One region of the Bradyrhizobium sp. 187 genome, then DNA from elsewhere that is predicted to be linked to it. Evidence: predicted binding sites of a transcription regulator. Region 1 holds the regulator's gene; each other region holds the start of a gene.
The links. The regulator LexA, encoded in region 1, represses DNA repair genes until DNA is damaged. The targets are predictions, from matches to a motif close to TGTTCNNNNTGTGTTCNG.

Region 1 (10,461 bases):
CTACTTCAACGACGCGCTGATCGACCCGAATTTTGAATTGAGCTTGCTGCCCAGGCCGTCCACCACGGCGACGATCGCGAGCGCAATCAGCCCATACTCGATCGCATATTGATTGCTTTTGCGAGGGTCCCTTCACGGCCCATTAACCCAGCTTGCTAACTTCGCCTCCACTCCGTTCCCGTAAACCAACGGATGTTTCCGGGGCCAAGAATTGACCCTGGCGTGTGCACGACAACGATCGATCATGATGACGGGATTCGGCAGTCGCCTTTTTGACCAGGCCTTCGTGCGCAGCGGACCGATCCGCTGGCTGGTGGTGGGCGGCACACTGTTGATCGCTGCGATCGCCGTCGGCGCGACGCTGATGGCGCAGAATTTCCGCGAACGTGCGCTGCGCAGCTCCGGGCGCGAGCTGGAAAACACCGTGCTGATGCTGGCCCATCATTTCGACCAGCAATTGCAGGATTTCGCGGTCATCCAGAAGGATTTCGTCGACTACGTCCGCGCAAGCGGCATCACCAGTGCGGCGGACTATCGCAAGCGCCTCGCCGGCCAGGACCTCCACCGGATGCTGCGTTCGAAGATCGAGGCACTGCCCTACATGGGCGGCGTCAATATCATCGATGCCGAAGGCAATTTGATCAATTCGTCGGCGGCATGGCCGGCCCCGAACGTGAACGTTGCCGATCGCGCCTATTTCCAGACCTTCCGGTACGATCCCGACGCTCCCGACGTCCTGATCGAGCCACTCTACAGTCGCATCTCCGGCGCATGGACCATCCTGATCGTGCGCAAGGTCGTCGGACCGAACGGCGAATTCATGGGTGTGGTCGGACGCGGCATCGAGCCGGCAAACTTCGAAAAATTCTTCGAGTCAGCCGTGCTCGGCGAAAGCACGACGATCTCGATGCTGCACCGGGACGGCACGATGCTCGCCCGTTATCCCCATTCCAGTGAATTGATGGGACGGAATTTCAAGAACGGTCCGTTCGCGCATCAAAGGGTTTTCGGGCTCGACCATTTTACCGGCCGCTTCATGAGCCCCGTTGACGGCGAGGACCGGCTGATTTCCTCACATGCCCTGCCTCACTTCCCGATCCTGATGATGGCCACCACGACGCGCGCGACGGCCCTGACGGACTGGCGCGAGCAGATCGGCATCCTGATCTCGGTCGCGGCCTCTTCCGCGCTCGCCATCGCGGGCGTGTTGATCGCGATCGTTCGCAAGCTCCTGGAGCAGCATCGTCTTTCGCGGGAACGGCTGACGCTGGAAAAGCAGCGTCTCGACCGCGCCGTCAACAACATGACCCAGGGCCTGCTGCTGTTCGACGCCTCGCAGCAGCTCGTGATCTGCAATCAGCGCTACATCGAGATGTACGGGCTGTCGGCCGAAATCGTGAGACCCGGCTGCAGCTTTCACGACATCATTGCACACCGCAAAGCCACCGGCTCGTTCACCGGCGATGCGGACCAGTATGTCGCACGGGTCCTGCGCGACGTCCACGTGCGCAATTCCATGGTGGTCGAGACCTCCGACGGTCGCTCGATCCAGATCGTGAACGAACCGCTCACGGATGGCGGCTGGGTGGCGACGCATGAGGACATCACGGAGCGCCGGCGTATCGAGGAGCGCATCACCCATCTCGCTCATTACGACGCACTGACCGACCTGCCCAACCGCACCATGTTCCACGAGCATCTGCGTCAGGAACTCGATCTCGTCGCCGGCGGCGAACAACTCGCGGTGCACTACATCGACATCGACGAGTTCAAGGGCGTCAACGACGCGCTCGGGCATCTCGTCGGCGACGAGCTCCTGAAGTCGGTCGCGCAGAGCCTCCACCGCTGTGCGGGGCCGACGGACTTCGTGGCGCGCCTCGGCGGCGACGAATTTGCCATCGTCCAGAGCGCGGTGACATCGCTGGATCAGGTCAACGAACTCGTCGCGCGGGTGTTTGAGGCCATCCGCGCGCCGTTCGACTGCATGGGACATCATCTTGCCACCGACGCCAGCATCGGCATCGCGCTGGCGCCGCAACATGGAACGGCGCTGGACCAGATCCTGAAGAACGCGGATATGGCGATGTACGCCGCCAAAGCCGCCGGGCGCCGCACCTACCGTTTTTTCGAGCCGGAGATGGACGCCAAGATCCACGAGCGGCGGCAGCTCGAGATCGCCCTGCGCCACGCCATCGCCCAAGGCGGACGCGAAGGCGGCCTCGAGGTGTATTACCAGCCCTGCCTCAGCCTGAAGGACGACCGCATCACCGGCTGCGAGGCGCTGGTGCGCTGGCGCCATCCCGAGCGCGGCATGGTCTCGCCGGCCGAGTTCATTCCGATCGCCGAGGACACCGGCCTGATCAACGAGATCGGCGAATGGGTGCTGGCGACCGCCTGCCGGGACGCGGCGAACTGGCCCGACGACATCCGCCTCGCCGTCAACGTCTCGCCGGTGCAATTCAAGAGCGGCACGCTGGCGCTGAAGATCATGGCGGCGCTTGCCGCCTCCAATTTGTCGGCGAGCCGGCTCGAGCTCGAAATCACCGAGGCGGTGCTGATCCGCGACGACGACACGGCGCTTGCGATCCTGCATCAACTCCGCGCCATCGGCGTCCGCATCGCGCTGGACGATTTCGGCACCGGCTACTCCTCGCTAAGCTATCTGCACCGCTTCCCGTTCGACAAGATCAAGATCGACCGCTGCTTCGTCAACGACATCGCCGGCCCCGACGGCTCCGCCAGCATCGTGCAGGCGCTCGTCAATCTCGCGGCCGCCCGCCGCATGACCACCACGGCCGAGGGCGTCGAGACCGAGGAGCAGCAGCGGTTGCTGCGCGCGCTCGGCTGCTCCGAGATGCAGGGTTATCTGTTCAGCGCCGCAAAGCCCGCCGACAAGGTGCTGGAGCTGTTCGCAGCTCATCGCAGCCGTCTCGCCCGGCGTAATGGCGAGGAAGGCCGGCGCCGCGAGGCAAGCTAGTTCGGACCTCGTGGTCGGCGCAGCGGCATTCCCAGAAGCTCTCCTCGATACACACGACGCAGGGTGTCGCGGAGGTCATGCAATCGCTGGAGTTGCGGGTCCAGCGGCGAGGTCTGGTCGAGCGCGACCGCGCCCGCCGCTGGGCCGAGCGCGATGGCTGCTACGAGGCCACCTTCGCGGCCATGAACCCGAGCTGACACAGCGTCCCGAAACAAGTTCGCCCGGGAACGGCTATCCGCTCCCGGGCGATCAACACCTTACCGTCGCGAGCGCCTAGTTCGGCACCGCAGCCTTCGACGCCGGCTTGGCGGCGACCGCATTCGCGGTTTGGCCGTGCAGGAAGTCGTAGGCCGTATGCAGGGCCTTGTCGTCTTTCGCTTCCGGTGGGACATAGGACTGCGACCCGGTCTGCTCGGTGCCGTCGGCTGCCTGGAGATGACCGCGCATCTGGGACTCCGCCATGGTGTCCATCCGGCCCTTCAGCTCGGGCGGCACGTCTTGGAGGATCTCGATGTCGGGCGCGATGCCCTGGGCCTGGATCGAGCGGCCCGAGGGCGTGTAGTAGCGCGCCGTGGTCAGCGCCAGCGCGCCGTTGCCGGTGCCGAGCGGAATGATGGTCTGCACCGAGCCCTTGCCGAACGAGCGCGTGCCGATCAGCGTCGCGCGCTTGTGGTCATGCAGCGCGCCGGCCACGATTTCCGAGGCTGAGGCGGAGCCGCCGTTGACGAGAACCACCAGCGGCTTGCCCTTGGTGAGGTCGCCACCATGGGCGGTAAAGCGCTGGGTCTCTTCCGGATTGCGGCCGCGGGTCGAGACGACCTCGCCACGCTGCAGGAACGCGCTCGACACCGACACGGCCTGGTCGAGCAATCCGCCCGGATTGTTGCGCAGGTCCATCACGTAGCCTACCAGCTTCTCCGGCGGAACCTCCTTGGTGATCGATGCGATCGCCTTCTTCAGGCCATCGGTGGTCTGCTCGTTGAACGAGGTGACGCGGATATAGCCGATATCCCCGTTCTCGACGTGGAAGCGCACGGGACGCACATGGATGATCTCGCGCTTGATCGCGACGTCGAGCGGGGCGTCGGCGCCCTTGCGCACGATCGTGAGCTTGGTCTGGGTCTCGACCGGCCCCTTCATCTTGTTGACGGCCTGCTCGAGCGTCATGCCCTGCACGGCATCGCCGTCGATCTTGCTGATGAGGTCGCCCGACATGATGCCGGCCTTGGATGCCGGCGTGTCGTCGATCGGCGAGACGACCTTGACCAGCCCCTCCTCCATCGTGACCTCGATGCCGAGCCCGCCGAACTCGCCGGAGGTGGTCTCCTGCATCTCGGTCCAGGCCTTGTCGTTCATGTAGCGCGAGTGCGGATCGAGCGAGGTCACCATGCCGGTGATCGCGCCTTCGATCAGCTTGGCATTGTCAGGCTTCTCGACATAGCTCGCCTTCACCCGCTCGAACACTTCGCCGAACAGATTGAGCTTGGAATAGGCGTCATCCGCGCTCGCTGCCGCCCGTGCCGCCCATACGCCGCCGTGCGGACTGGCTACCAAAAGGGTCAGACACGCTCCGGTGAGCGCGCCCAGTGGAAACAGCAGGGTTTTCCGCATGGATAGGCTGGCCTTTTTGCTTCGCGGTTCGGTGGGGCTGGGAGCCGCCATGCAAATGGCGATCCAGCCTGCTTCTCACAATACCATTCTGGTTTCTTCAAGGCCGGGATGCCACGCCGGCGGGTACACCGTAAAAATCGGTTGGTCCGGACCTAAACTTTCGGCAACGTTGCAGGACCGGTTCGTGCGCCGCGGGGGTCGGCCGGCCGGCCCGCGCCTCGCAGCCATGCCATTTTAGGATGGTTTTGGCGCCCCGGACGGGTTAGGCGATCAGGGAAGGCTTCAAATTCTCGGGAGGATAACAATGAACGAAGCACCCCGCATCCAACCGGAAAGGAACGTCGAGCTCGGCGCCAGCACCGAGCCGTTCCAGAATCTGCATGAATTCATCCGGAAAGCCCGCGCCAACCTCAACCAGAATGCATGGGACTATATCGTCGGCGCGGCCGAGACCGAGACCACGATGCGTCGCAACCGCATGGCGCTGGACGAGATCGCTTTCCGCCCGCGCGTGCTGCGCGATGTTCGCAAGGTTACAGGTTCGGTCGAACAGTTCGGCCGCAAGATGCGCCTGCCCGTGGTCCTCGCCCCGGTCGGCGCGCTCGAGATCTTCGATCCGGATGGTGCGGCGAGCGTGGCACGCGCCTGCGGCACTTTCGGTGCGGCGCACATGCTCAGTTCGGTGTCCGAGCCCGGCCTAGAAAAGACCGCCGAAGCTGCGTCCGACGCGCTGCGGCTCTACCAGCTCTATGTGCGCGGCGATGACGCCTTCGTCGCCGACGTCGTCAGCCGGGCCGAGAAGAACGCCTACGCCGCCTTCTGCCTGACCGTCGACACCGCCCACTACAGCCGCCGCGAACGTGACATCGCCAAGCGCTACGTTCGCGAGAGCCGCTTGCGCGCCACCGGGGGCGATTACCAGAAGGGTCTGGAGTGGCGGACGGTGAAGATGATCAAGGACAAGTTCAAGATCCCGCTGATCCTCAAGGGCATCGCGACGCCAGAGGACGCGCTGATCGCGATCGATCACGGCGTCGAATGGATCTACGTCTCCAACCATGGCGGCCGTCAGCTCGATCACGGTCGCGGCGCCATGCACGTGCTGCCCGAGATCGTCGACGCCGTGAACGGCCGCGCCAAGATCATGGTCGATGGCGGTGTCTGTCGCGGCACCGACATCGTCAAGGCGATCGCGGCGGGCGCCGACCTCGTCGGCATCGGCCGGCTGCAATGCTGGGCGCTGGCGGCGGCCGGCGAAGCCGGCGTGGCGCGCATGCTGGAACTGCTCGAGGACGAAGTGCTGCGCTGCCTCGGCCTCTTGGGTGCGACCTCGTTCGCCGAGGTCAACAAATCCTGCCTGCACCAGGCGACCGCAACCAACGCGCCGAGTGTGTTCAGCGCGTTTCCGCTGTTCGACCACGAGCCGTATCGATACTGAGTGAAAGGACGCAGGTGACATCGCTCTCTCCCGGCAGCGCGGATGCGCTCCTGTTCGATCTCGGCCGCGTCGTGCTCGATATCGATTTCTCCAAGGCGATCGCCTGCTGGGCGGGACATGCCGGCTGCAAGCCCGAAGCCATCGTCGCGCGCTATGTGCGGGACAGCGAAGCCTATCGGTTGCACGAGATGGGGAAGATCAGCGATGAGGACTATTTCGCCTCATTGCGAGCCTCGCTCGGAATCGGCATTTCGGACGCGCAATTCCTGGAAGGCTGGAACGCGATTTTCGCCGGCGAAATGCCTGACATCGCCGAGCTGCTGCCGCGCGCAGCGAAACAGATGCCGCTCTATGCTTTCTCCAACACCAACCGGCCGCACGTGGACCATTTCTCGAGGGAATATGCCGACCTCCTCGGCCATTTCCGCGAGCTGTATTTGTCGTCCAGCATCGGCCTGCGCAAACCGGATGCGGAGGCCTTCGACCACGTCGTTGCGGCGATCGGCGTGCCCGCCGGGCGCATCGTGTTCTTCGACGATCTTGCCGAAAACATCGAGGGAGCGCGCGCGCGCGGCTTGATGACGGTGCATGTGACCTCGCCGCGTGACGTCGGGAACGCATTGAAGGCATTGGGCATTTGACGACGTCCGTTGTCGCGAAACCCACGACGGCACGGCCCGACGGACCAATTTTGAAAAATTGAGGAACCGGATCACTTTGTGCATTTTTATACAGAGTTCCGGGAACGGAATACCGCCTTCCGGACTCTTAGAGTCCGTTGGGACTTCTACGGACGGATGCATCATCGTGCTGGGCAAAACCTACCTCACCAAGCAGGCCTCTCTTCTTCTTGAATTCGCGAGGACAACTTCAGATTCGGACCTTTCCGCCAAGCTTGTGAGCAAGGCCGCCGACCTGAAATCCCAAGCCGACCCGCTGCCGGACAAGGATCAGGGATCCAAGGCGCCCGACGTAACTCCCGGGCAGGCAGGGAGCTGATCGATTCAGGCCATGGCGCGTTCTCGCCTTGCCATGATTTTCGTCGCTTCCATGACCACTCTCCTGCCGATCTGTGACCTCCTTCGGATCATGCCGCGACGCGCTTGATCCTGCCTTCCGGAACAATGTGAAGGGGCGGGATGACTGTGCCTGCTCAGCCGCTTTTGCCTCTGCGCCTGCGCTCGGCTAGAAGACGTGCGGAACATTCGCCCGAACGTGCCGAGCAGGAGTTTTCGCCGTGGCCTTGATGCCGGTTTCTGACGCGCTTGCCGCGGTGCTGGCGGGTGCAGAGCCGCTGCCGGAAGAAATGATTTCCCTCGACGAGGCCTACCATCGCGTGCTCGCGCGTGACGTCGTGGCGCGGCGCACGCAGCCGCCGCAAGCGATGTCGGCGATGGACGGCTACGCGGTGCGCGCGGCCGATGCCGCGACGATCGATTCGGAGCTCACCGTCATCGGCGAAGTCGCAGCGGGCCGACCGTTCGAGGGGACGGTCGGAGCCGGCGAGGCCGTGCGGATCTTCACCGGCGGCGTCGTTCCCTTTGGCGCGGACGCCGTCGTGATCCAGGAGGACACGGTCGCCGCCGGCAAGCGCATCACGATCAAGGAAGCCGCGATCGCCGGCCGGCACATCCGCCCCGCCGGCGTCGATTTCCGCGAGGGCGACGTGCTCCTGCGCAAGGGAAGCCGTCTGACCGAGCGAGACCTCGCGCTCGCCGCCGGGATGAATCATCCGCACCTTGCCGTTGTCAGGCGTCCGAAGGTCGCGATTCTCGCCACCGGCGACGAGCTGGTGATGCCGGGCACCACGCCCGGCCACGGCCAGATCGTCTATTCCAACGGCTACGCCCTGCACGCGCTCGCCCGCAGCGAGGGCGCCGAGACCATCGACCTCGGTATTGCCGCCGACACGCTCGAGGCCACCACCGCCGGCATCCGCCGCGCCCGCGAGAGCGGCGCCGACGTCCTGATCACGACCGGCGGCGCATCGGTCGGCGACCACGATCTGGTCCAGCAGGCACTGCGGGACGAAGGCATCGCGATGGCGTTCTGGAAGATCGCGATGCGGCCAGGCAAGCCGATGATGCACGGGCGACTCGGCGCAATGGGTGTGATCGGCCTGCCGGGCAATCCCGTATCGTCCTACGTGTGCGCTTTCCTGTTCATGGTGCCGCTGATTCGCGCCCTGTCGGGCCGTTCAGTGATTCACCATCGCCGTGAACGCGCCGTGCTCGGCCGCGACGTCGGCGCCAACGACCAGCGCGAGGACTATCTGCGCGCGCATCTTGAGGAGCGTGACGATGGCACACGCGTCGTTGTTCCCGTCAATCATCAGGACTCTTCGCTGCTTGCGAATCTCGCTGCAGCACAGGTACTTCTCGTCCGCGCACCATTCGCGCCGAAGGCCGAAGCCGGCACGGCTTGCGAAGTGTTGCGGCTCCCCGTCTGAGCGCCCCCGCAACGCGCGTTCCGCGCACTTTGCTCTGTTCACGGTAAATTAAGCAGTTGCGGAACATGTATCGAACATATAGTGTCTGTTCATGATTTGTTTCGAGCATGCAGCGGCTTATGGCCGAATTCAGCGTCTCGGAATCGGACGACATCAACCGGGGGACTTTGGTCGAGATGTTAACGCGCAAACAATACGAGCTTCTGCGGTTCATCAGTGAACGTCTGAAGGAAAGCGGCGTGCCGCCCTCCTTCGACGAGATGAAGGATGCGCTCGATCTGCGCTCGAAGTCGGGCATCCATCGCCTGATCACGGCGCTCGAGGAGCGTGGCTTCATCCGACGCCTGCCCAACCGCGCCCGTGCGATTGAAGTCATCAAGCTGCCGGAGCTCCAGGCAGCCGCTGGCAGCCGCCGCGGCTTCACGCCGAGCGTCATCGAGGGCAATCTCGGCAAGGTGCGTGCGAGCGCGAGCCTGCCCGCTGACGAGGGCGAACGTCCCGTCGCGGTGCCGGTGATGGGCCGCATCGCGGCCGGCACGCCGATCGAGGCGTTGCAGACCCGCAGCCATACTATCAGCGTACCGCCTGACATGCTCGGCTCGGGCGAGCATTACGCGCTGGAAGTGCGCGGCGACTCGATGGTCGAAGCCGGCATTCTCGACGGCGACATGGCCCTGATCCAGCGCAACGAGAGCGCCGATACCGGCGACATCGTGGTGGCGCTGATCGACGACGAGGAAGCGACGCTGAAGCGCTTCCGCCGTCGCGGCGCCTCGATCGCGCTCGAGCCCGCCAACGCGGCCTATGAGGTCCGCATCCTGCCGCCCAACCGGGTGAAGATTCAGGGCAAGCTGATCGGGCTTTACCGGAAGTACTGATACCGGGAGTCTTTCTATCGGCAGTACTTCATATCGGAAGCACTTCATGCCGGAGGTGCTTGGCGCCTCGCGCGCTTCCGATCGACATCGCCGGTCAGAGATTGGAGCGGATCATCGTCCGCTCCGGCTGGATAGCCTTTCTGGTTCTGCACAGACTATCCGGCCCCTCCTCCAACGCTGGCTCCTCGCCACGCCGACGAAGCAGCACCGCTTCAAGCAGCACCGCTTCGCGGCTCGGTTGTTCGAGGAAACAGCGACCAGCGGTCAAGTTCGGCCGTTGCAGCCAAGTTGGCAATGTTCGCGTACGCGCCTCCCGAATGCATCGCGGCGAGCTTTGTTCCTATTGAATTCGGGAAAGATAATGTGATCGCGGCTTGCGGAAGCCAGCCGCAGATTTGCCCACAACCAAGCAGAGCGTTCGTGCTTCCACTCTGATAGAGGCCTGCGCCTCGATAAGAGACGCGGGTTGCTATCCCAGCATGAGGAGCACCCGATGTGTGACTACAGCCTACATGCCGTCGCGTCGCGCCCCGCCGAAGTCGGCGAGACGATCGTCACGACAAGCTTCCGCGGCACCTCGACGCGCGGCTTCGCCTCTGCAGCCGATCCGTCTGTTGCCGTCTGCCTGCTGCCGGGGACGGAGCTCGCCTTCGCCGACGACGTCCGCTACGACAATCGCTGGATCTGGACGCGCACCATCAATTCCCGCGTGGGCAAGTTCGGCAAGATCGATCCGCACGTTCCCGACCGCCATCATGATGCGATCGAATTCCCCGACGGCAAATACGTGCTGGTGACGCAGCTCGTCGAAGGCCAGCGCGCGACGGTGCTGCAACTGCCGGTGACTCAGTCGGTCACCGAGCGCGAGCACAAGGCGCAGATCACCGCCGACAGGCAGCCGACCGTCACGCACCTGCCGATCGGCTGACAGAGCCGCCCTCCGGCTACGAAGTCGGAGGTCAGGATTAAATCGCCATCGCCGGCCGTGGCCGGCGAGATGGTGTGGTTTGCACCCCGCTAATCCGAACGGACGCACCGAACCACTGCGTTGCTCCGCACCATCAGATCAATCGTCGGCTTGCAGGTCGGTGTCCGCCGGCGTTGCGTC
Region 2 (10,461 bases), 1.5 Mb from region 1:
AAGAGAGGCATCGTCGTCGCCGACGGCGGGGCCGGGCAGATATTCGCTTGGGCGGTATTTTGCCAAGGCCTTCTGCTGCATCAGGCGGCGGGTGGTGCGGATGGCATCGGCGCCGACCTGACGGTCGTCGTCCGTTGAAAGATAATTCGGCGCGATGATGGGCTTCTCGTCCGGCGCCGCCGAACGCAGACGTACGGTGCCACGCGATGTCGGCTGGAGATTGCAGGCGCTCACCGTGATCGCGGGAAAGCGGTGCAGGGGATCGCCGAACTTGTCGAGCGACAGCGGTTGCACGTGGAACTGGATGTTGGCGCGTGCGCGCGTCGCATCGGAGCGGGTGAAGATGCCGAGCTGCGACGGCGCCATGGTCAACGGCCCGCGGCGGCGGAAGGCGTAGTCGAGGCCCATCAGGCCGCGTCGAACCAGGTTGTAATAGGTCTCGTTCAGTGTGCGCACGCCTTCGACCTTGTAGATCGCGCGCTGCTGCAGATGATCCTGCAGATTGCGGCCGACGCCGGGCTTGTCCATCACGATGTCGATGCCGAGCGGCGACAGCCAGTCGGCAGGTCCGATGCCGGAGCGATGCAGCACCTGTACCGAGCCAATCGCGCCTGCCGAGAGGACCACCTCGCGTTTCGCACGCGCCTCGATGATCTCGCCATTCTGGATGAAGCGCACGCCGACGGCGCGGCCCTGTTCGATGATCAGACGATCGACCAGCACATGCTTTTCGAGCCGCAGGTTCGGGCGGTTCAATACCGGCTTGAGAAAGCCGCGCGCCGACGACCAGCGCCGGCCGCGCTTCTGATTGACGTGGAAATAGCTGGTGCCTTCGTTGTCGCCGGTATTGAAATCCGGGATGCGCTTGATGCCCATCTCCTCGGCCGCATCGCCCACGGCATCGAGTATGTCCCAGGACAGCCGCGGCGCCTCGATGCGCCAGCCGCCGCCGGCGCCGTGATGCTCGCTTGCGCCGAGGAAGTGATCCTCGAGCCGTTTGAACAGCGGCAGCACGTCGTCATAACCCCAGCCGGTCATGCCGAGCTGGCGCCAGTGATCGTAATCGGCGGCCTGTCCACGCATCGAGATCATGGCGTTGATCGCCGAGGAGCCGCCGATCACCTTGCCACGGGGATAGGCGAGCGAGCGGCCGTTCAGGCCGGGCTCGGCCTCGGTCCTGAACATCCAGTCCGAGCGCGGATTGCCGATGGCGAAGAGATAGCCGACGGGAATGTGGAACCAGATCCAGTTGTCGTCGCCGCCGGCTTCGAGGAGGAGGACGCGATTGCTGGAATTGGCCGACAGCCGGTTGGCGACGATGCAGCCCGCCGTGCCGGCCCCAACGACAATATAGTCAAACTCACCTTCGAGCCGCCTTGGCATTCTGCTTCCACCCAATAGGCATTATGCCCAGGCTTGTCCCAGGCATCCACGCACTTTCCGTTCTAATAGTCAGACGTGGATGGCCGGGACAAGTCCGGCCATGACGGGAGGACAGAGCTACCCCAGATCCCCGCCAGTTGGGTGGACTGGTGCTTGCATGGTAGACAGGCCTGCATTTTCAACAAAGCTTGAGACCCTCCATGCCCATCGTGAACCGCGTCGCCGACCTTCAACCCGATATTCAGGCCTGGCGCCGGGACATCCACCAGCATCCGGAGCTGCTCTACGACGTCCACCGCACCGCAGCATTCGTCGCGGACCGCCTGCGCGAATTCGGCTGCGATGAGGTCGTGACGGGCATCGGCCAGACCGGCGTGGTCGGCGTGATCAAGGGCAGCAAGCCGGCCGGCGAGGGCCTCAAGGCCATCGGCCTGCGTGCCGACATGGATGCCCTGCCGGTCGAGGAACAGACCAACCTGCCTTACGCTTCGAAGACTCCCGGCAAGATGCACGCCTGCGGCCATGACGGCCACACCGCGATGCTGCTCGGTGCTGCGCGTTATCTCGCCGAGACCCGCAACTTCGCCGGCGATGCGGTGGTGATCTTCCAGCCGGCCGAGGAGGGCGGCGCGGGTGGCTTGGCCATGGTCAAGGACGGCATGATGGAGCGCTTCGGCATCGAGCAGGTCTACGGCATGCACAACGGTCCGGGCATTCCGGTGGGCTCGTTCGCGATCCGGCCGGGTCCGATCATGGCGGCGACCGATGAGGTCGATATCATGATCGAGGGCCTCGGCGGCCATGCCGCGCGGCCGCACAAATGTGTGGATTCCGTTCTGGTCGGTGCACAGGTGATCACGGCGCTGCAGTCGATCGTTGCGCGCAGCGTCGATCCGCTGGAATCGGCCGTGATTTCGATCTGCGAGTTCCACGCAGGCAATGCCCGTAACGTGATTCCACAAACCGCGACACTGAGGGGCACCATCCGCACGCTGTCGCCGGAGGTGCGCAAGCTGGTGGAGAAGCGCGTCCACGAGGTTGTGGCGGGCGTGGCGCAGATCACAGGCGCCAAGATCGATCTGCACTACAAGCGGAATTATCCCGTGGTGAACAATCACGCCGCGGAGACCGAGATCGCACGTCGCATCGCGGGGCAAGTTGCGGGCGAGGCCAATGTGCTCGAGATGTCGCCGCTGATGGGCGGCGAGGATTTCGCCTATATGCTGGAAGCGCGCCCCGGCGCCTTCATCTTCTGCGGCAACGGCGACAGCGCCGGCCTGCATCACCCCGCCTACAATTTCGACGACGACGCCATCGTTTACGGCACATCGTATTGGGTTAAGCTGGTCGAGGAATCGCTCGCGGCATCGTAAGGCCAAGCGCAAGATCAAGCCGAAAGCACAAACGAAAAAGGGCCCGCGCATCGCACGGGCCCTTTGTCTTCGAGTGACTGATCGGCTTCAGAAGATCCGCGAGAAGATCACGTACAGCGTGCCCGACAACAGGATAGCGACGGGCAAGGTCAGCACCCAGGCCATCACCATGTTCCTGATGGTGGCGACCTGGAGACCCGAACCGTTCGCGGCCATGGTGCCGGCGACGCCGGACGACAGCACGTGGGTGGTCGAGACCGGCAGGCCGAACGCGTCGGCGGCGCCGATCGTGGCGGCGGCGACGAGCTCGGCGGAGGCACCCTGCGCGTAGGTGAGATGGGTCTTGCCGATCTTCTCGCCGACGGTGACGACGATGCGCTTCCAGCCGATCATGGTGCCGAGACCGAGCGCGATCGCGACCGCGACCTTCACCCAGGTCGGGATGAACTTGGTCGCGCTGTCTAGCCCGCCTTTGTAGGCGTTCAAGGTCGCGACCTCTTCCTTGCTGAGGTCGTTTTCCTTGTCCTTCATCAGGAATCGGATCGCTTCCGAAGTCAGGTACATGTCGTTGCGGGTGTTGCCGACGACTTCCGCCGGCACCTTGTTCAGCGAACCGTATTTCGCGACCTGCTCGCCGACATCCTTCACCAGCACTGACAGCGAAGGGTAGGTGCCTTCGCTGATGTGATGCGAGGTGACGTACTGCGTCACCGCAGGACGGGGATCGCCGATGATCGCATGGCCGGCGCCCTTGGCCGCAACCACCTTGGAGGCGGCATCCGAGACCTTCGCGAACTGGGCGACCTGCGACTCCGGCAATGCGCGGTTGAGCGCATAGGCTGTGGGCACGGTGCCGATCAGGATCAGCATGATCAGGCCCATGCCCTTCTGGCCGTCGTTCGAACCATGGGCGAAGCTGACGCCGGTGCAGGTCAGGATCAGCAGGCCGCGAATCCACATCGGCGGGGCTTTGTGACCCTCAGGGGCGGCATAGAGCGCCGGGTTCTTGATGATCAGCTTGAGCAGCAGAAGCAGGCCGGCGGCGCAGATGAAGCCGACCAGTGGCGACAACAGAAGCGCATAGCCGATCTCCGTAGCCTTGCCCCAGTCCACGCCCGAGGTGCCGTCGCGGCCGCGCATCAGCGCGTTCGCAACGCCGACTCCGATGATCGAGCCGATCAGCGTGTGCGAGGAGGAGGCCGGCAGGCCGAAATACCAGGTGCCGAGGTTCCAAAGGATCGCGGCGATCAGCAGCGCGAACACCATCGCGAAACCGGCGCTGGAGCCGACCTGCAGGATCAGCTCGACCGGTAGCAGCGAGACGATGCCGAAGGCGACCGCGCCGGACGAGAGCAGCACGCCGAGAAAGTTGAAGAAACCCGACCACATCACCGCGACTTCGGCCGGCAGCGAATGGGTGTAGATCACGGTCGCTACCGCGTTGGCGGTGTCGTGGAAGCCGTTGACGAATTCGAAGCCGAGCGCGATCAGCAGCGCGACAAACAAGAGGATGTAGGGCAGATAGCTCGTGACCCGCGTGCCGGTCGCATCGACATCCGAATAGATGCTGTAGGCCACATAGAGCAGGCCCGCGGCGAGGATGCCGAAGAACAGGATCATCGTCAGCGGATTGAAGCCCTTGTCGAGATTTGGCCGCGAGGCCGGCTGGATCGGCGCGGGATCGGCTACCGCGCGGTCGAATGCAACATCGGTCATGTCTGGAGGCCCCTTAACTTTCTGTAGGGGCTATTGTCCGCGATGGATTTGAAGGCTGGATGACAGGCGAGGCATGAAAGGGGTTTTCCCGCCCGTATTCAGGCGGCGCGCGCGGCTTTCTTCTGCAACCCGGCGACGATCTTCAAATCTTCGACAAAGCGCCGATATTCCAGCACCTTGGCTTCCGGATCGGGCAGCCGCAGCAGATAGGACGGGTGCACCGTCACCAGCGCCTTGTGACCGTCGGGCAGGTCGATGAGCCGGCCGCGGTTCTTTCCGATCGGGGTGATCTTGCCGAACACGCTCTGCGCGGCGGTCGCGCCCATCGCGACGATGAGATCGGGCTGGATGACGGAGACCTCCCGCTCATACCACTGCCGGCAGGCCTTTATCTCCGGCGTATTCGGCTTCTGATGCAGGCGAATCTTGCCGCGCGGCACGAATTTGAAGTGTTTCACCGCGTTGGTGACATAGACCTTCTTGCGGTCGACGCCGGCCTCCTGCAGCGCCTTGTCGAGCATCTGGCCGGCTGGACCGACGAAGGGATGGCCGGCGAGGTCTTCCTTGTCGCCAGGTTGTTCGCCGACCAGCATGATATTGGCGGACTTCGGACCCTCGCCGAACACGGTCTGGGTGGCGTCCTTGTAGAGATGGCAGGCGCGGCAGTGGGCGGCCTCCTCGCGGAGCGCTTCGAGATCGTCGGCAGCGGTCTTGCGTTTCATCGGAGCCTCCGGCCGCTTTTGAGGCTTGTGCGGATCGGTTGGGGCATTGGCGATCATGGCGCCGGTCATGCGCTCGGCGTCCTCAATCAGGGGCTTAATGATCGAAGCCTCGGGCAGGTTCCTCCAATATTTCTTCGGCATCTCGGTCTGCATTGCCTTCACCTTCAGGCGGGCCGGATTGAAGATGCTGGCATAGTAGCGCCGCCAGGTTTCCTCCAGCCGGTCTTCGTTCGGCGCCTCGCTCTTGCCGACGCCTGACGTGAACGAGAGCGCGTGGCCATCCCAATGCGCGCACAAATCCGGCGTCAGGATCGACCAGGGCATATCGGCGAAGCGCTTGGCGAAGAACGGCGCGGCGAGCTCGACGATATGATGCTCCGGCTCGAACCAGGCGACGTAGTGTGCTTCGCGTTCCCTGCCGATCTCGCGGAAGCGCACGAAGGCATGCATCTTGTGCTCGTCGCGGTAGACCGCCTTTGCCATGGCCGTGACTTGCGCGACATCGAGATCGGTCGCGACCTCGATGAGGTCGTGATTGTCGTTCAGCCGAAACAGCAGGCGATAGAGGATCGCGAAACGCTCGGGATCGCGATGCAGGATCGCGGCCTTGGCGAGCTCGACGAATTTTGCTGGCACGTTGAAGGTGCTATCGCCACCGGCCGGCAGCGGAGACGGCGAGGGTGGCGCGAACAGCTCCGCTTCGCCGCCCTGCACGGTCCAGGTGACATCGACCGGTTTCATTTGGTGAAGCACGAGGCTACGCGCGGCTTTGCGCCAGCCGTCGAAATCGGTTTCGTTCTCGAGGGTGATGTACTGCATCAGAAGCCAAATCCCAGTTGTGTGGCCTTCGGCTTGAACCGTTCGATCAGCCGTGCCTCGTCGAGGCGGTGCGGCGCGGGCCGGTGATCGCTCAGCACGATGAACGGCAGCGCTTTGTTCCGGGGCACATGCAGCCGCGCGAGATCGGCGACGCGGATGGTGGTCGTGCGGCGCGCCGCGATGATGCGCTCGACCGCCTTGGTGCCGAAGCCCGGCACGCGCAACAATTCCTCGCGGCTGGCCCGGTTGACGTCGAGCGGGAAGCGGTCGCGGTGGCGCAGCGCCCAGGCGAGTTTTGGATCGATGTCGAGCGGCAGCATCGCACTGTCGTCGACGATCTCGCCGACGTCGAAGCCGTAGAACCGCATCAGCCAGTCGGCCTGGTAGAGTCGGTGCTCGCGCAGCAAGGGCGGCGCGCGCAGAGGCAGCGCGCGGCTGGCATCGGGGATCGGGCTGAACGCGGAATAATAGACGCGCCTCAGCCTGTATGAACTGTAGAGATTGGCGCTGGTGTGGAGGATAGTGTGGTCGGAGGCCGCGTCGGCGCCGACGATCATCTGCGTGCTTTGGCCGGCCGGTGCGAAGCGCTGCGGCTTGGCTTTCGTCTTCGCGCTACGGCTTTCCTCGGCCTCGTCCAGCTTCAGCCGCAGTCGGCCCATTGTGCGGCGGATCGCGCGCACGTCCTTCTCGGGCGCGAATTGCTGCAGGCTCGTCTCCTGCGGCATCTCGATGTTGATAGAGAGACGGTCGGCATATTTGCCGGCCTCGGAGATCAATGTATCGTCGGCCTCGGGGATTGTTTTGAGATGGATGTAGCCACGGAAGTGATGCTCCTCGCGCAGTTTGCGCGCGACGCTTACCACCTGCTCCATGGTGTAGTCGGGGTTGCGGATGATGCCGGAGGAGAGAAACAGTCCTTCGATGTAATTGCGCCGGTAGAAGTCGAGCGTCAGCTTGACGACTTCGTCGATGGTGAAGCGGGCGCGTGGCACGTTGGAAGAGGCCCGGTTGACGCAATAGAGGCAGTCGTAATTGCAGGCGTTGGTCAGCAGCACCTTGAGCAGCGAGATACAGCGACCGTCCGGCGCGTAGGAATGGCAAATGCCCATGCCGGGCGCGGTCGATCCCATGCCCTTGCCGTCGCTGGAATCCCGCCTCTCGGTGCCGCTGGAGGCGCAAGACGCGTCGTACTTGGCGGCGTCGGCCAGGATTTCCAGCTTGCGTTGCACGTCCATATTGGATCCCTTTGATTCAGCTCATGAATCCCAAGGCCCGCCAATTCGATTGACTCCTGGGGCGTCGTTAGCTTTATATTAGAACATATCATGAACAAATGAGCTAGCCGCTGGTTCTCTTTTTGAGAGCCACCGGCAATCACTCCTGAGGAGCGGCGTATATGAGCGGCGCACGAACAAGCGCGCTTGCAGCCTTGCGCGGCCAGATCGAGCGCATCGAGACGGCGGAGGTCGTGCATCATCGCGACCGTGTCGCGCTCGGCCATCGCGAGGCCGACAGCGCGCTAAAGGGCGGGCTCGCACGCGCGGCAATCCACGAGGTATTTTGCGAAGGACGTCAGGGCGCGGCCGCGACCGGCTTTGTCACCGGACTTGCGGGGCGCATGACGGCACGCAAACCGCTGCTGTGGGTGCGGCAGGATTTTTCAGAAATTGAAACCGGTGCGCTGTCGATGAGCGGGCTCACCGAGATCGGTCTCGATCCGCGCCGTATGGTGATGGTGCGCGCCGCCGACGTGGAGAGTGCGTTGCGCACGTCGGCCGATGCGCTCGCCTGCGACGCGCTGGGCGCCGTCGTGCTCGAGCTCTGGGGTGAGACCAGGCAGTTCGATCTTGTGGCGAGCCGCAAGCTGACGCTGGCTGCGCAGTCTTCCGGTGTCACCGGCTTGCTGCTGCGGATGGCCGCACAACCTTTGCCATCGACCGCGGAGACCAGATGGATGCTGCGCGCGGCGCATTCGCCGCCGGGCGCGATGTGGAGCGCCTGGGGCGCGCCGCGCTTCGATGCCGAGCTCTTGCGCAATCGTCATGGCCCGTGCGGCCGGTGGATCATGGAATGGAAATGTGATGAGTGCCAGTTCTCTGAATCGTCGACGTATCCTCAGCCTGTGGCTGCCGCGCCTGCCTATCGACCGGATCCAGCGGTTCTTCGGCAACGTCGGACTGCATAAAAACAATGAGCCCAGCATCGTCGTCGCCAAGGACAGCAACGCGCTGGTGATCCATGCGCTGGACGAGGCCGCCGAGCGCCTCGGGCTGCATATCGGCCAGCCCTTGGCCAATGCCCGGGCGATGTGTCCGGATCTAAAGGTGTTCGATGCCGATGCCGTGGCCGATGCCAAGACGATCGGCGACATCGCCGACTGGTGCGACCGCTTCACGCCGCTGGTGGCGCTCGATCCGCCGCACGGGCTGTTCCTCGACATCACCGGCTGCGCGCATCTGTTCGGCGGCGAGGCTACGCTGTTGCAAACCCTTGTCCGTGCCCTCGATCGCCAGGGCTTTGCCGTCAGCGCGGCGATCGCCGGCACCTCGGTCTGCGCGCGCACGCTGACGCGGCAGGCATCCGGTAGCATCGTTGCCAATGGCGGGGAGGCGGCGGCAATCAGCCGGTTTCCAGTGTCCGCGCTTGGTGCGGGTGAGGCCATCAGCACCGGCCTGCGCCGCGCCGGCCTGAAAACCATCGGCGATGTCGCCTCGCGCACGCCGAGCGAAATCACGGCGCGGTTCGGTGCGCGGTTCTCCACGCTGCTTGCGCACGCGCTGGGACAGGGCGATGCGCCGATCAATCCACGAAAGCCGCTGCCCGATTACATCGTAGAGAAACGCTTTGCCGAGCCGATCGCGACCGACACCATGATCGCGATGACGCTGTCGCGCCTCGCCGACACGCTGATCGCGTCGATGGAGAAGCAGGGCAAGGGCGCGCGACGGTTAGAAGCCACATTCTTCCGTACCGACGGCGCGGTGCGCGCCATCATGGTCGAAACCGGACGTCCCGTGACGCGGAGCGCGGTCGTCGACCGGCTGTTCCGCGAGCGTCTCGATGCACTCGCCGATCCCCTCGATCCCGGCTTCGGCTTCGACATGGTGCGGCTGTCGGCAAGCCGCACCGAGATCGTGGTGCAGGAGCAGCGCGATCTCGACGCCCATGTCCACGACAATGACGAGCTTGCCGCGCTGATCGACCGCATCGCCGCGCGCATCGGCGGAAAGCGCGTCGTCGTGCACCTGCCTGAGGATACCCATATCCCTGAATGTGCGGTGCTGGCGGCGCCTGCCCAGCATCATCTCGCCGTGGCCATGCAGGCCGAATGGCCCGCGCGCACCGAGGGTGAGCCGCCGCTGCGTCCGTTGCGGTTGTTCGACAAGCCTGAGCCGATCAATGTGCCGTTCGCGACCGTGCCCGACGGGCCGCCGCATCAATTCACCTGGCGCCGCGCGCAGCATGCGGTGGTGCGGGTGGAGGGCCCCGAGCGCATCGCCATGGAATGGTGGCGGCAGGACGGCAAGCAACTGACACGGGATTATTTTCGTATCGAGGATGCCGAAGGCCTACGCTTCTGGATCTTTCGCGACGGTCTTTACGAGGGGGAGTGCTTCGACGACGACGGCAAGCCCGCTCCTCCCGGTTGGTATGTGCACGGTCTCTTCGCATGAACACGCCCGCTTATGCCGAGATCGGCATCACCACGAATTTCTCCTTCCTGCGCGGCGGCTCGGATCCGCGCGACTATGTACACCAGGCCAGCATCCTGGGCATTCCCGCGATCGGCATTGCCGATCACAACACGCTCGCCGGTGTGGTGCGTGCCTACAAGGAGCTCGACAATGACAAGGTGCTGCACAAGCCGAAGCTTCTGATCGGCACCCGCATCGTCTTCATCGACGGCACGCCGGATATCCTGGTCTATCCGTGTGACCGCGCCGCCTATGGCCGGCTGTGCCAGCTTCTCACCCGGGGCAAGCGCGGCGACGACATCACGCGGATCGCGAAGGGCGAATGCCATCTCACCTTCGCCGATCTCCTTGCGTTTTCCGAAGGCCAGCTCCTGATCCTGACGCTGCCGCATCGCTTCGATGCGGCGCAAGCGCAGGACATCCTCGCCAAGCTGAAGGCAAGTCGCGCCGAGGGCGTGTGGCTGGCGGCGAGTCTGGTCTATCGCGGCGACGATCGCCGTCGCCTCGCGCAGCTCGATGATCTCGCCGCAAAAGCAAAAGTGCCGCTGCTTGCGAGCAACGAGGTGCTCTATCACCACCCCGCGCGCCGTCCCCTCCAGGACGTTCTGACCTGCATCCGGGAAAAGACCACGATCGAGGCGGTCGGCCGGAAGCTGGAAGCCAATGCCGAGCGATTTCTGAAGACGCCCAGGGAGATGGCGCGGCTGTTCCGCGATTTCCCCGAAGCTATCGCGGAGACCATGCGCTTTGCGG
Region 3 (10,461 bases), 3.0 Mb from region 1:
TTCGCTCTTGGCGAGATAGACCTCCGCCGCGGCGATCGCCTCTTTCCAATCGTCGCGCGGTTTGGTGATGGCGAGAACGACGTCAGCCTCCGACGCGCTCAAATTGGCGCCCTTCGTGAAGTCGCCCTTGCCTTCTTCGCCGCCATCCCATCTACCGGGACCGAGCAGTTTGCGAACTTCCTCGGCGGGAAATTTGTCGAGCTTGTCGATCGCGCGCAGCACCGTCAGTCTGCGTGCTGCGTTCTCTTCGCCGCCGAGCCCGATGGCTTCCAGAACGCCGTCGAGCACCTTGCGATTGTTCACCTTGACGACATACGAGCCGCGCGCAATGCCTAGCGCTTCCATCGTGTCCGCGGCCATCATGCAGATCTCCGCGTCCGCCGCCGGCGTGGCCGATCCCACCGTATCCGCATCGAACTGCATGAACTGGCGGAAGCGGCCGGGGCCGGGCTTCTCGTTGCGGAAGACGTAGCCGACGCGGTAGCTGCGGTAGGGCAACACAAGACCGTCGGTCCCGTATCGCTCGCCGACATAGCGGGCGAGCGGCGCGGTCAAATCATAGCGGAGGCTGATCCACTGCTCGTCGTCGTCCTGGAACGAGAACACGCCCTCGTTCGGACGATCCTGGTCGGGCAGGAACTTGCCGAGCGCGTCGGTGTATTCCATCGCCGGCGTTTCCACCGGCTCGAACCCGTAGAGTTCGTACACGGTCCGGATCTTTTCCACCATCTCGCGCGTCGCCCGGATCGCGGCGGGATCGCGATCCTCGAGCCCGCGCGGCAGGCGCGCCTTCAGTTTCTGGGATTTTTTGGGTTTTTCGGCCATGCGCGGCATTTACCAGCCGACGCGTGATGCGGCAACTGCCGGGTAATCGCTTACGGCTGCTCCATCCGCGCCCGGAGCGCGTCGGCATCCGCTTTCGGCAGCGACTTCAGCGTTGGCTTGATGGTTTCGCCGCCGACGATCTTGCCGTTGCGCATGAACATCCAGTCCGAGATGTCGGCTTCAGTGAATTCGACCTTATCGCCTGCCCGCTTGCCGGCCAGATCGCGTGGCTCGTTGGCGAAGAGGCCGGAATAGGCCCCATTGGGTAGCTTCTTCACCTCGGCCATCCAGATGTGCTCACCGCCTTTGCGGGTCGAAAAGTGCACCTTCAGGGCATGCCCTGTCTCCGACGGCTTCGGCGCCTCGTAGGAGGCCCAAAAGGTCGGCAGCGTGCCGCGGGCGCGCGCGATCGCGGTGTTCATCTCCGGATCGGTGGTGCGCACGTCGACGACGGGCGAACGGCCCTCAGCGGAGACGTCCGGCTTGGGGCCGATGGTCAGAATGCCGAATACGGTGATGCCGGTGACCGCGGCAAGAACGACCCATTTCAGGGACTGGGGAAGAGTGGATGTCATGATCGCGATGTCCGGATGACTCGATGTCTGGGTATGCGAGGTCTTGGACTTTGTCGCACGATCATGGTGTCGCGTTCATGGCGAGAAAAGCCAACCAGCGATGCCCTTTTCCCCTCTCCCCTTGTGGGAGAGGGTGGCTCGCCGCGTAGCGGCGAGACGGGTGAGGGGTTCTATGCGCGAGTCCAACTGACCCTTGAACTCGCGGATAGAACCCCTCATCCGGCGCTTCGCGCCACCTTCTCCCACAAGGGGAGAAGGAAGAAGGGCCTCAATCCACCTTCCGGATCCAGTTGTGCGGATCGTTGGTGCGGCCGTACTGGATGTCGACGAGCTGCTTGCGCAGGCCCATGGCGACGGGGCCCGCGGCACCGCCGCTGATCTCGAAATCGCCGCTCACCGAGCGCACCGTGCCGATCGGCGAGATCACGGCGGCGGTGCCGCAGGCAAACGCTTCCTTCAGCTTGCCGCTGGCCGCATCCTTGCGCCACTGGTCGAGCGAGTACGGCTCCTCACGCACGGTCTTGCCGGCGTCTTTGGCCAGCGCAATGATGGAGTCGCGGGTGATGCCGGGCAGGATGGTGCCCAGCGGCGGCGTCGAGAGCGACCCGTCGTCGAACACGAAGAACACATTCATGCCGCCGAGCTCTTCGATGTAGCGGCGCTCGATTGCATCGAGAAAGACGACCTGGTCGCAGCCGTGCTGGATCGCCTCGGCCTGCGCACGCAGGCTTGCGGCATAGTTGCCGCCGCATTTGACGGCGCCGGTGCCGCCGACGGCAGCGCGCGTGTAATTCTCCGACACCCAGATCGAGACCGGCGCGGGGCCGCCCTTGAAGTAGGAGCCGACCGGCGAGGCGATCACCGCGAAAATGTATTCGGACGACGGCTTGACGCCGAGGAAGGTCTCGCTCGCGATCATGAAGGGGCGCAGGTAAAGGCTGCCCTCGCCGCCCGGCATCCAGGCGCGATCGATGCGCACGATTTGCTCGACCGCCTCGATGAAGACGTCTTCAGGGAGCTGCGCCATCGCCATGCGGTCCGCCGAGTCCTTGAAGCGCCGGGCATTGGCATCGGGGCGAAACAGGTTCACGCCGCCGTCGTCGCGCTTGTAGGCCTTGAGGCCTTCAAAAATTTCCTGGGCGTAGTGCAGGACGGCGCCGGCCGGATCGAGCTGGAAATTGGCGCGGGCCTCGACACGCGCCTCGTACCAGCCACCCTTGGCCTGGTTGTAGCGGACCACTGCCATGTGGTCGGTGAAGACCCGCCCGAAACCGGGGTCGACCAGCTTGGCGACCCGATCCTTCTCGGAGGTCGGATTGGATGCGGGCTGGATGTCGAATTTCATGCTCATGTCCTTGCCTCCCGCTGCCGGTAGCGGCGCCGTTGTGGCACCCGCCTGCCCCGATTTGGGCCCGGCTGGCTCGATTGGTTTCTGGCCGGACCGCCGCCAGCCTTGTTACGGCCGGTTTCCGTGGCCAGCATGTCACGGAGGACATGCTTTTGCGGAAGACGGAAGTCCAGTATGTTTTGCCGAAATGCCGTTCGACATCGCACGGTAGATCTGCTCCGGCCGTTGCCGCCTGTCCGGCCCACTGCGGCCGCCTTGCTTCGACGCCCACCCGACGCGAAACGATCTAAAATTTCGTGCGGGCTGATCGTTTTGTAACATTGAGACCAAGATACGTCAATATGCCTGACATAAATTTCGCGACTCCTTCTCAAGACGCAGCCGGGCCGCGGCCGGCCGCAGACGACGGAGGCAATTTGCGCTGGGATATCATCGAACTGCTGTTCTTCGCCTATCGCGATTTTGTCGGCGATCCCGACCAGGAGCTGGAGGCGTTCGGCTTCGGCCGGGCCCATCACCGCGTCATGCACTTTGTCTATCGTTATCCCGGCCTCAAGGTCGCCGACCTCCTCGACGTCCTGCGCATCACCAAGCAATCGCTCGGCCGGGTGCTCAAGCAGCTCCTGGACGAGGGCTATATCGTGCAGAAGACCGGCGACAATGATCGCCGCCAACGCCTGCTGTTTGCGACACCGAAGGGCGAGGCGCTGGTGCAGAAGCTCGCCGGCCTCCAGACCACGCGCATCACCAAGGCGCTTGCCGAGATGGCGCCGCAGGATGCCGAGACCGTCAAGCGCTTCCTGCGCGCGATGATCGACCGCGACGATCCGGACAAGGTGCTCGAGACGATCTTTGCCACCGTCAATCAGGACAAGGAGTGACCGTGCCGCTCGCTGCCACGCTCGCACGCCCGCCGGCACGTCCCGCAGACGATGCCCCGCATCTCCTGCTGGTCGATGACGACCGCCGCATCCGCGATCTGCTCTCGCGCTTCCTTGCCGGCGAAGGTTATCGCGTCTCGACCGCCGCGAGCGCTAGCGATGCCCGTTCCAAGCTTTTGGGCCTGCACTTCGACCTCTTGATCCTGGATGTCATGATGCCCGGCGAGACCGGCTTCGATCTCGCCCGTTTCATCCGGACCTCGTCCTCGGTGCCGATCGTGATGCTGACGGCGCGGCATGAAGCCGAAGCGCGCATCGAGGGCCTGCAGATCGGTGCCGACGATTACGTCGCAAAGCCGTTCGAGCCGCGCGAGCTTGCGCTGCGCATCAACAACATCCTCAAGCGCGCCGCGCCGCCGCCACAGGCCGCTGCGGTCGAGAAGATCGCGTTTGGCCCGTACATCTATCACCTCGACCGCGGCGAATTGCGCCAGGGCGAAGACGTCATTCACCTCACCGACCGCGAGCGCGAGATGCTGCGGATTTTGTCGGAGACACCGGGCGAGACCGTGCCGCGCAGCGCGCTGACCGGCAATGGCAGCGTCAACGAGCGCGCCGTCGACGTGCAGATCAACCGCCTGCGGCGCAAGATCGAGACCGATCCCGCCAATCCGCTGTTCCTCCAGGCCGTGCGCGGCATCGGCTACCGGCTGGTAGCCTCGCCATAAAGAGTGAACCGCCACCGATGAGCACGATCGATACCGGCCTGACGCTTTTGAAGAGCGCCGCCGGCCGCGTCTCCGCCGCCAATGGCTGGATGGGCAATGCGTTCAAGGGCTGGATGCCGACCGGCCTTTATGCGCGTGCGCTGCTGATCATGATCGTGCCGATGGTGATCCTGCAATCGGTGGTCGCCTTCGTGTTCATGGAGCGGCACTGGAACACGGTGACACGCCGCCTGTCGGCCGCGGTGGTGCAGGACATCGCCGCGCTGATCGACGTCTACAAGGGCTACCCGCAAGACAAGGATCGCGACCAGATCCGCCGCATCGCGCAGCAGCGCCTGGGCCTCGTCGTCGATTTCCTCCCGGCCGGCGACATGCCGCCGCCGGGACCAAAGCCGTTCTTCTCGCTGCTCGACCAGACGCTGTCGGTGCAGCTCGGCCGCCAGATCGGGCGCTCCTTCTGGATCGACACGGTCGGCCGCTCCAACCTCGTCGAGATCCGGATCCAGCTCGACGACGCCGTGATGCGCGTGTTCGCGCAGCGCAGCGCCGCCTATGCCTCGAACTCGGAGATCTTCCTGTTCTGGATGGTCGGCACGTCCTCGATCCTGCTGATCGTCGCGGTGCTATTCCTGCGCAACCAGATCAAGCCGATCCTGCGACTTGCCGACGCCGCCGAAAGTTTTGGCAAGGGCCGCGAGGCGCCGAATTTCCGCCCGCGTGGCGCGCGCGAGGTGCGGCGCGCGTCGGTCGCCTTCCTCGAAATGAAGTCGCGCATCGAGCGAACGATGGAGCAACGCACCGCGATGCTAGCCGGCGTCAGCCATGATCTGCGCACGATCCTGACGCGGTTCAAGCTCGAGCTGGCGTTGATCGGCGACAGCCCCGAAATGGAGGGCATGCGCAAGGACGTCGACGAGATGTCGATGATGCTCGAGGACTACCTCGCGTTTGCCCGCGGCGATTCCGGCGAGCAGTCGCAGCCGACCGACATGGCCCAGGCGCTCGAGGAGCTGCGCAGCGACGCCGAGCGCCACGGCCACACGGCGACCGTTGCGTTCAACGGGCTGCCCGTGGTCACGGTGAAGCCGGCCTCATTCAAGCGCTGCCTCGCCAACCTCGTCACCAACGCCGCCCGCTACGGCAAGAGCATCGCCATCACCGGCCAGCGCGATCACCGTTATTTGACCGTGACGGTGGACGATGACGGGCCGGGCATTCCCGCCCATCTGCGCGAAGAGGTGTTCAAGCCGTTCCTGCGGCTCGACAACGCCCGCAACCAGGACGAAGGCGGCACAGGTCTTGGCCTCGCGATCGCCCGCGACATCGCCCGCTCGCACGGCGGCGACATCACGCTTGGCGACAGTCCGATGGGCGGATTAAGGGCGAGCGTGCGGATACCGGTGTAGCTGCCTCTTCCCTTCTCCCCCTGTGGGAGAAGGTGGCGCGAAGCGCCGGATGAGGGGTCTCTCTCCGCGAATTCAAAGCGAAAAGAGTCACACGCGGAGACAAACCCCTCACCCGTCTCGCCGCTGCGCGGCGAGCCACCCTCTCCCACAAGGGGAGAGGGGAAGAGCCTTACTTCGGCAGCAGCGCCTTCAGCTTGTCCATGTCACGCACGTTCATCTTGAAGCCGCCGGGCATCACGATGTCGCCGGGCTTCTGGTCCGGCTTGCAGGCTCCCAGCCATTTCGCTTCGAGCTGCACGGTCGTGTCGCGGCCTGCCGCGCCGGCGGCGCCGCCTTGCGCGTGCGACGACGTCTTCACCGTATCGGCCGAATTGAAATCGCCGGTGATCTCAGCATGCGAAGTCGTGCTGATGCCGGCGACATTGCACTCGGAATCGCTGACATAGCCGGTCGCGGTCTTCTTGATGTCCTGCTTGGCGCAGATCTGCTTGGCCATCGGCGAGACGTTGTTGTTCATTTCCTTGTCGACGGTCTCGTCGGTGCAGTGCTGCATGGTCATCTCGGGCACCGGCGTGCCGGTCCGGACCATCTTCAATTCCCACAGCCCTGCCTTACGCACCGGCAGGTCGTCAGCGCGAGCGCTGCCTGCCGACAACACGAGGCAAAGGGCGGAGCCGAGCAAAGCGAGTTTGCGCGTCATGTGGGAAGTTCCCGGCTGAGAGGTAGCGGCGTGCGAAAGCGCCTCAGTAGAGCGTGCGGATCGGCTGGTCGGCGGCGCCATAGGGCACCCAGCGGCAGGAGAACGAGATGTAGCCGCCCTCATAGGCCTGCACCGCCAGGAATTTGGCGACTTTGCCATAGCGCGCGCAGTGATCGACCGCGACCTGCCGCGCATCGACCTGGGTTGCCATCGAATAGGCGATGATGCCGCCGGTGTCGTTGCCCTTGAACGGAGGCACCGGAAGCAGATCGGCATGCGCCGACTGGCTCGCCATCATACCCAAGGCAAGTAGGCCCGCGGCCGCAATGATTCGCATTCCCGTCACTCCGATTGGTTGGCGGCAGTTTACGGTGTCGGCGCGGCGGTGGAAAGAACGGATGGCCGGTCCAACGCAGCATTGCGGTCAACTCGTCGGCAAGTGTTGCCGCGCTGCACTTGACCTCCCCCGGCCTTCACGGCACCGTCCGACCCTTGCAGATCATGCTGTCTGGATCATCCATGCGCGCCTCGACCTTCCTGAAATCGCTCCGCTTTGCCGCCGTGCTCGGCCTCCTGTTCGGGGCGCTGTCGCTCGGCGAGGCCAGGGCCGCCAATCCGCTGGAGCTGAATTTCTGGCTGAGCGGGCCGCGCTATGACGGCAACGTCTCCGAGTGCGACAGGGCGCTGCCGACGATCGCGACCCAGTTCTGGGAGAAAGAAAGCGCGTTCTGGAATTCTTCGTTGAAGATCACCGGCTTCGCCGCAGTTCACGAGACCGCGTTCCGGCCTTGGGCATCCGACAACATCCCGCGCCGCTATTGCACCGGCGAGGCCATGCTCACGGACGGCAAGATGCGCAAGGTGCATTTCTCGATCGTGGAGGATGGCGGCTTCGCCGGCTACGGCCAAGGCGTCGAATGGTGCGTGGTCGGGCTCGACCGCAACTGGGCCTACAACCCGGCCTGCCGCGCCGCCAAACAGTAATTGAAACGTTCTGATCCGGACCGATCAGGCGGCCGAACGACGGTCACCCGCATTTTGTTCTTGAAATGTTCTTATCGCCTGCTAGGCTTGTCTGCACAGTCTAGTTGAGGGGCGTCGCCATGTTTCATTCCAGATTGCATTCGTTCTCCCGCCTGATGATCTCGCTGACGCTTGCGGCCGGGCTGGCTGCGCTGGCCGATGGCGCAAAGGCCCAGGACAAGCGGCAGAACACGCCCGGCGAATTCGATTTTTATGTGCTGTCACTGTCTTGGTCGCCCTCTTTCTGCGAGGAGGCGGCGGAGCGCGGCGGCCGCTCGCAGACCCAGTGCAGCGGACGGCCCTACGCTTTCGTGGTGCATGGTTTGTGGCCGCAATATGAGAGCGGATTTCCGGAATATTGCCAGCGGCCCTCGCCGCGGCTGAACCGCAGCATCGTCTCCTCCATGCTCGATCTGATGCCGGCGCCGGGGCTGATCTTCAATGAGTGGGACAAGCACGGCACCTGCTCGGGGCTCGCTGACCGCAGCTATTTCGAGACGATCCGCAAGGCGCGCGCCGCGATCAAGATTCCAGCCGAATATCTCGATCTATCGCAGGCCAAGACCGTGGCGCCGGCGGAGGTGGAGGAAGCCTTCATCAAGGCCAATCCGGGCCTCAGCAATGCCGCCGTCTCGATCACCTGCAACCGGACGCAGCTATCGGAAGTCCGCATCTGCCTCAGCAAGGACCTGCAATTCCGCGCCTGCGAGGAGATCGACCGCCGCGCCTGCCGCCGCGACCAGGTGACGATGCCGCCGATCCGGGGTGGCTAGCCCAGGCGTCGTGCCTCTTTGCTCGGGCCGTCACGTGGCGTAGTGCTCTTGCATGAATTACCGCCACGCCTTCCATGCCGGCAACTTCGCCGATGTCATCAAGCACATCGTGCTGACGCGCATCATCACCTATCTCCAGGACAAGCCGGGTGCGTTCCGCGTCATCGACACCCATGCCGGCGCTGGCCTCTACGATCTCGAAAGCGACGAAGCGCGCCGGGGCGGCGAGTGGCTGACGGGCATTGCGCGGCTGATGCAGGCGCGGTTGTCGAACGACGCCATGGCGCTGACCAAGCCCTATCTCGACATCGTCCGCGCCTTCAATCCGAAGGGCGAGCTCAAGGCCTATCCGGGCTCGCCGCTGATCGCACGCGGCCTGCTGAGGCCGCAGGACCGCCTCTTGCTCTGCGAGCTCGAGCCGAAGGCGCGCAAGGCGCTGATCGGCGTACTGCGCCGCGACGAACAGGCCCGCGTGGTCGACCTCGACGGCTGGATGGCGCTGCCGGCTTTCGTGCCGCCGAAGGAACGGCGTGGGCTCGTTCTGATCGACCCGCCCTTCGAGGCAAAGGACGAGTTCGAAAAGCTCGCAGAGGCCTTCTCGGCGGCTTTCGCGAAATGGCCGACCGGTATCTATGTAATCTGGTATCCCGCCAAGAGCCGACGCGCCACCGACACGCTGGTGCAATCAGTGGCGCGGCTCGCAGCCGCAGCAAAACCGCCGGGAAAATGCCTGCGCCTCGAATTCAGCGTGGCGCCGCAAGCCGACGGCGCAGCCCTCACCTCCAGCGGGCTCTTGATCGTCAATCCCCCTTACACGCTGCACGGCGAACTCAAGACGATCCTGCCGGAGCTGGAAATGCCGCTCGGCCAGGGTGGCGCTGCCAGATTCCGGTTAGAGGTGCCGAGACCGTAACACTCCGGCATTCTTGGGAAAAATATGCAGGAGCGGTAGTCAATCTGCAGAGAACCGTATTATGCTGTTGCAGTGACTGGCTTTACGTTCCGCTTCCGCGAATGGTTGCGGCGGAGTGAAGGCCTAAGAAAGATCCAGTCGGACCGAATGGTCTGCCGAAGGATGGCCAGCTCCCGGGCTTCGTAAGGCCCGGTCATGTCGTGACGCGCGTCTGCGTCACGACGGAGGAGCAATGAGGGGGAGTTTCCCGATGGCCATGACGGGAACGGTCAAGTTTTTCAACGGTGAGCGCGGCTACGGATTCATCAAACCGGACGACGGGGGCCGCGACGTCTTCGTACATATTACTGCTGTGGAGCGGGCCGGACTGAAGGACCTTGCCGAAGGACAGCGTATTACTTTCGAAGTCGAACCGGACAAGAAGGGCAAGGGGCCGAAGGCGGTCGATTTGGTCATCCTTCCCTAGCGAGCCAAGCGTCAAAAAAATCCCGGCCGCAAGCGGCCGGGAGGTTGGTCCGGTATTTTCTTCTTTAGCTATCAGAAGTGATAGTTCACGCCTGCGCGCACAACGCTGGCGCTATAGCCGTTTGACACGCCCGTAATCGCGAACTGACTCGTCGAGAGATCGATATAGAGATATTCGAGCTTGGCGCTCCAGTTCGGCGCGAACATAACTTCCGCGCCGGCACCGATGGTCCAGCCGGCGCTGGTGTGCGACTCGGTCCAGCCGAACGTCTGCGCGCGCAGCTCGCCGAAGGCGAGGCCCGCCGTGCCGTAGAACAGCACGTTGCTGAAGGCGTAGCCGGCGCGGCCGCGCAGGGTTCCGAACCACGGATTGGAGAACTTCCACGGCGCGAAGGTGTCGTCGGCACCGGCGGCCTGGATGTCGCCCTCGACGCCGAACACCCATGGGCCGTTCTGGAAATTGTAGCCGGCCTGAACGCCGCCGACGAAGCCCGACGGTTTTGCGGGATTGTTGTTCACCGAACCCCATTCATAGCCAAGATTGCCACCGAGATACGGACCGGCCCAGCTATAGGCGTTGAGCGGCTGATTGACCGTGTAGGGCGCTCGCTGCCGGTAATTGAGATCGGCGGCCTCTGCCGAAGCCGTCCAGCCGACTGCAGCCAATGCGGCTGCGCCCACAACGAGCCTCTTCATCACACACTCCAACGCAACTCCCGTCACCGCTGCGATGCCCGCGTCGCCGCGCGAGGCAAAACCGCATGGTTACGGAACCACCATTTTTCGCGTAAGATTTATCGAGAGTTTTAAGTTAAAGGCCTGTT

Region 2: a site for LexA is predicted at 7,328-7,345, ahead of IVB19_RS11795 (putative DNA modification/repair radical SAM protein). Genes of this name have one in related genera too.
Region 3: a site for LexA is predicted at 7,503-7,520, ahead of IVB19_RS05130 (ribonuclease T2 family protein). Genes of this name have one in related genera too.

What each region holds. Positions count from the first base shown of each region.
Region 1 covers NZ_CP064693.1:4,038,171-4,048,631, forward strand. The annotation lists gene IVB19_RS19315 (Flp family type IVb pilin) at 1-102, opposite strand; gene IVB19_RS19320 (bifunctional diguanylate cyclase/phosphodiesterase) at 245-2,977, shown strand; gene IVB19_RS19325 (S41 family peptidase) at 3,251-4,588, opposite strand; gene IVB19_RS19330 (alpha-hydroxy acid oxidase) at 4,893-6,026, shown strand; gene IVB19_RS19335 (HAD family hydrolase) at 6,041-6,667, shown strand; gene IVB19_RS19340 (hypothetical protein) at 6,834-7,025, shown strand; gene IVB19_RS19345 (molybdopterin molybdotransferase MoeA) at 7,264-8,475, shown strand; gene lexA (transcriptional repressor LexA) at 8,652-9,353, shown strand; gene IVB19_RS19355 (hypothetical protein) at 9,847-10,281, shown strand; partial or broken gene IVB19_RS19360 (ComEC/Rec2 family competence protein) at 10,420-10,461, opposite strand, start outside.
Region 2 covers NZ_CP064693.1:2,500,362-2,510,822, forward strand. The annotation lists gene IVB19_RS11775 (GMC family oxidoreductase) at 1-1,383, opposite strand, end outside; gene IVB19_RS11780 (M20 aminoacylase family protein) at 1,584-2,756, shown strand; gene IVB19_RS11785 (inorganic phosphate transporter) at 2,844-4,472, opposite strand; gene IVB19_RS11790 (UdgX family uracil-DNA binding protein) at 4,571-6,013, opposite strand; gene IVB19_RS11795 (putative DNA modification/repair radical SAM protein) at 6,013-7,248, opposite strand; gene IVB19_RS11800 (ImuA family protein) at 7,410-8,198, shown strand; gene IVB19_RS11805 (Y-family DNA polymerase) at 8,095-9,687, shown strand; gene IVB19_RS11810 (error-prone DNA polymerase) at 9,684-10,461, shown strand, end outside.
Region 3 covers NZ_CP064693.1:1,054,030-1,064,490, reverse strand. The annotation lists gene hisS (histidine--tRNA ligase) at 1-825, opposite strand, end outside; gene IVB19_RS05170 (YegJ family protein) at 876-1,400, opposite strand; gene IVB19_RS05165 (branched-chain amino acid aminotransferase) at 1,669-2,751, opposite strand; gene IVB19_RS05160 (MarR family winged helix-turn-helix transcriptional regulator) at 3,090-3,629, shown strand; gene IVB19_RS05155 (response regulator) at 3,626-4,357, shown strand; gene IVB19_RS05150 (ATP-binding protein) at 4,375-5,763, shown strand; gene IVB19_RS05145 (DUF3617 domain-containing protein) at 5,933-6,463, opposite strand; gene IVB19_RS05140 (hypothetical protein) at 6,507-6,800, opposite strand; gene IVB19_RS05135 (hypothetical protein) at 6,983-7,447, shown strand; gene IVB19_RS05130 (ribonuclease T2 family protein) at 7,567-8,259, shown strand; gene IVB19_RS05125 (23S rRNA (adenine(2030)-N(6))-methyltransferase RlmJ) at 8,312-9,172, shown strand; gene IVB19_RS05120 (cold-shock protein) at 9,423-9,638, shown strand; gene IVB19_RS05115 (outer membrane protein) at 9,710-10,333, opposite strand.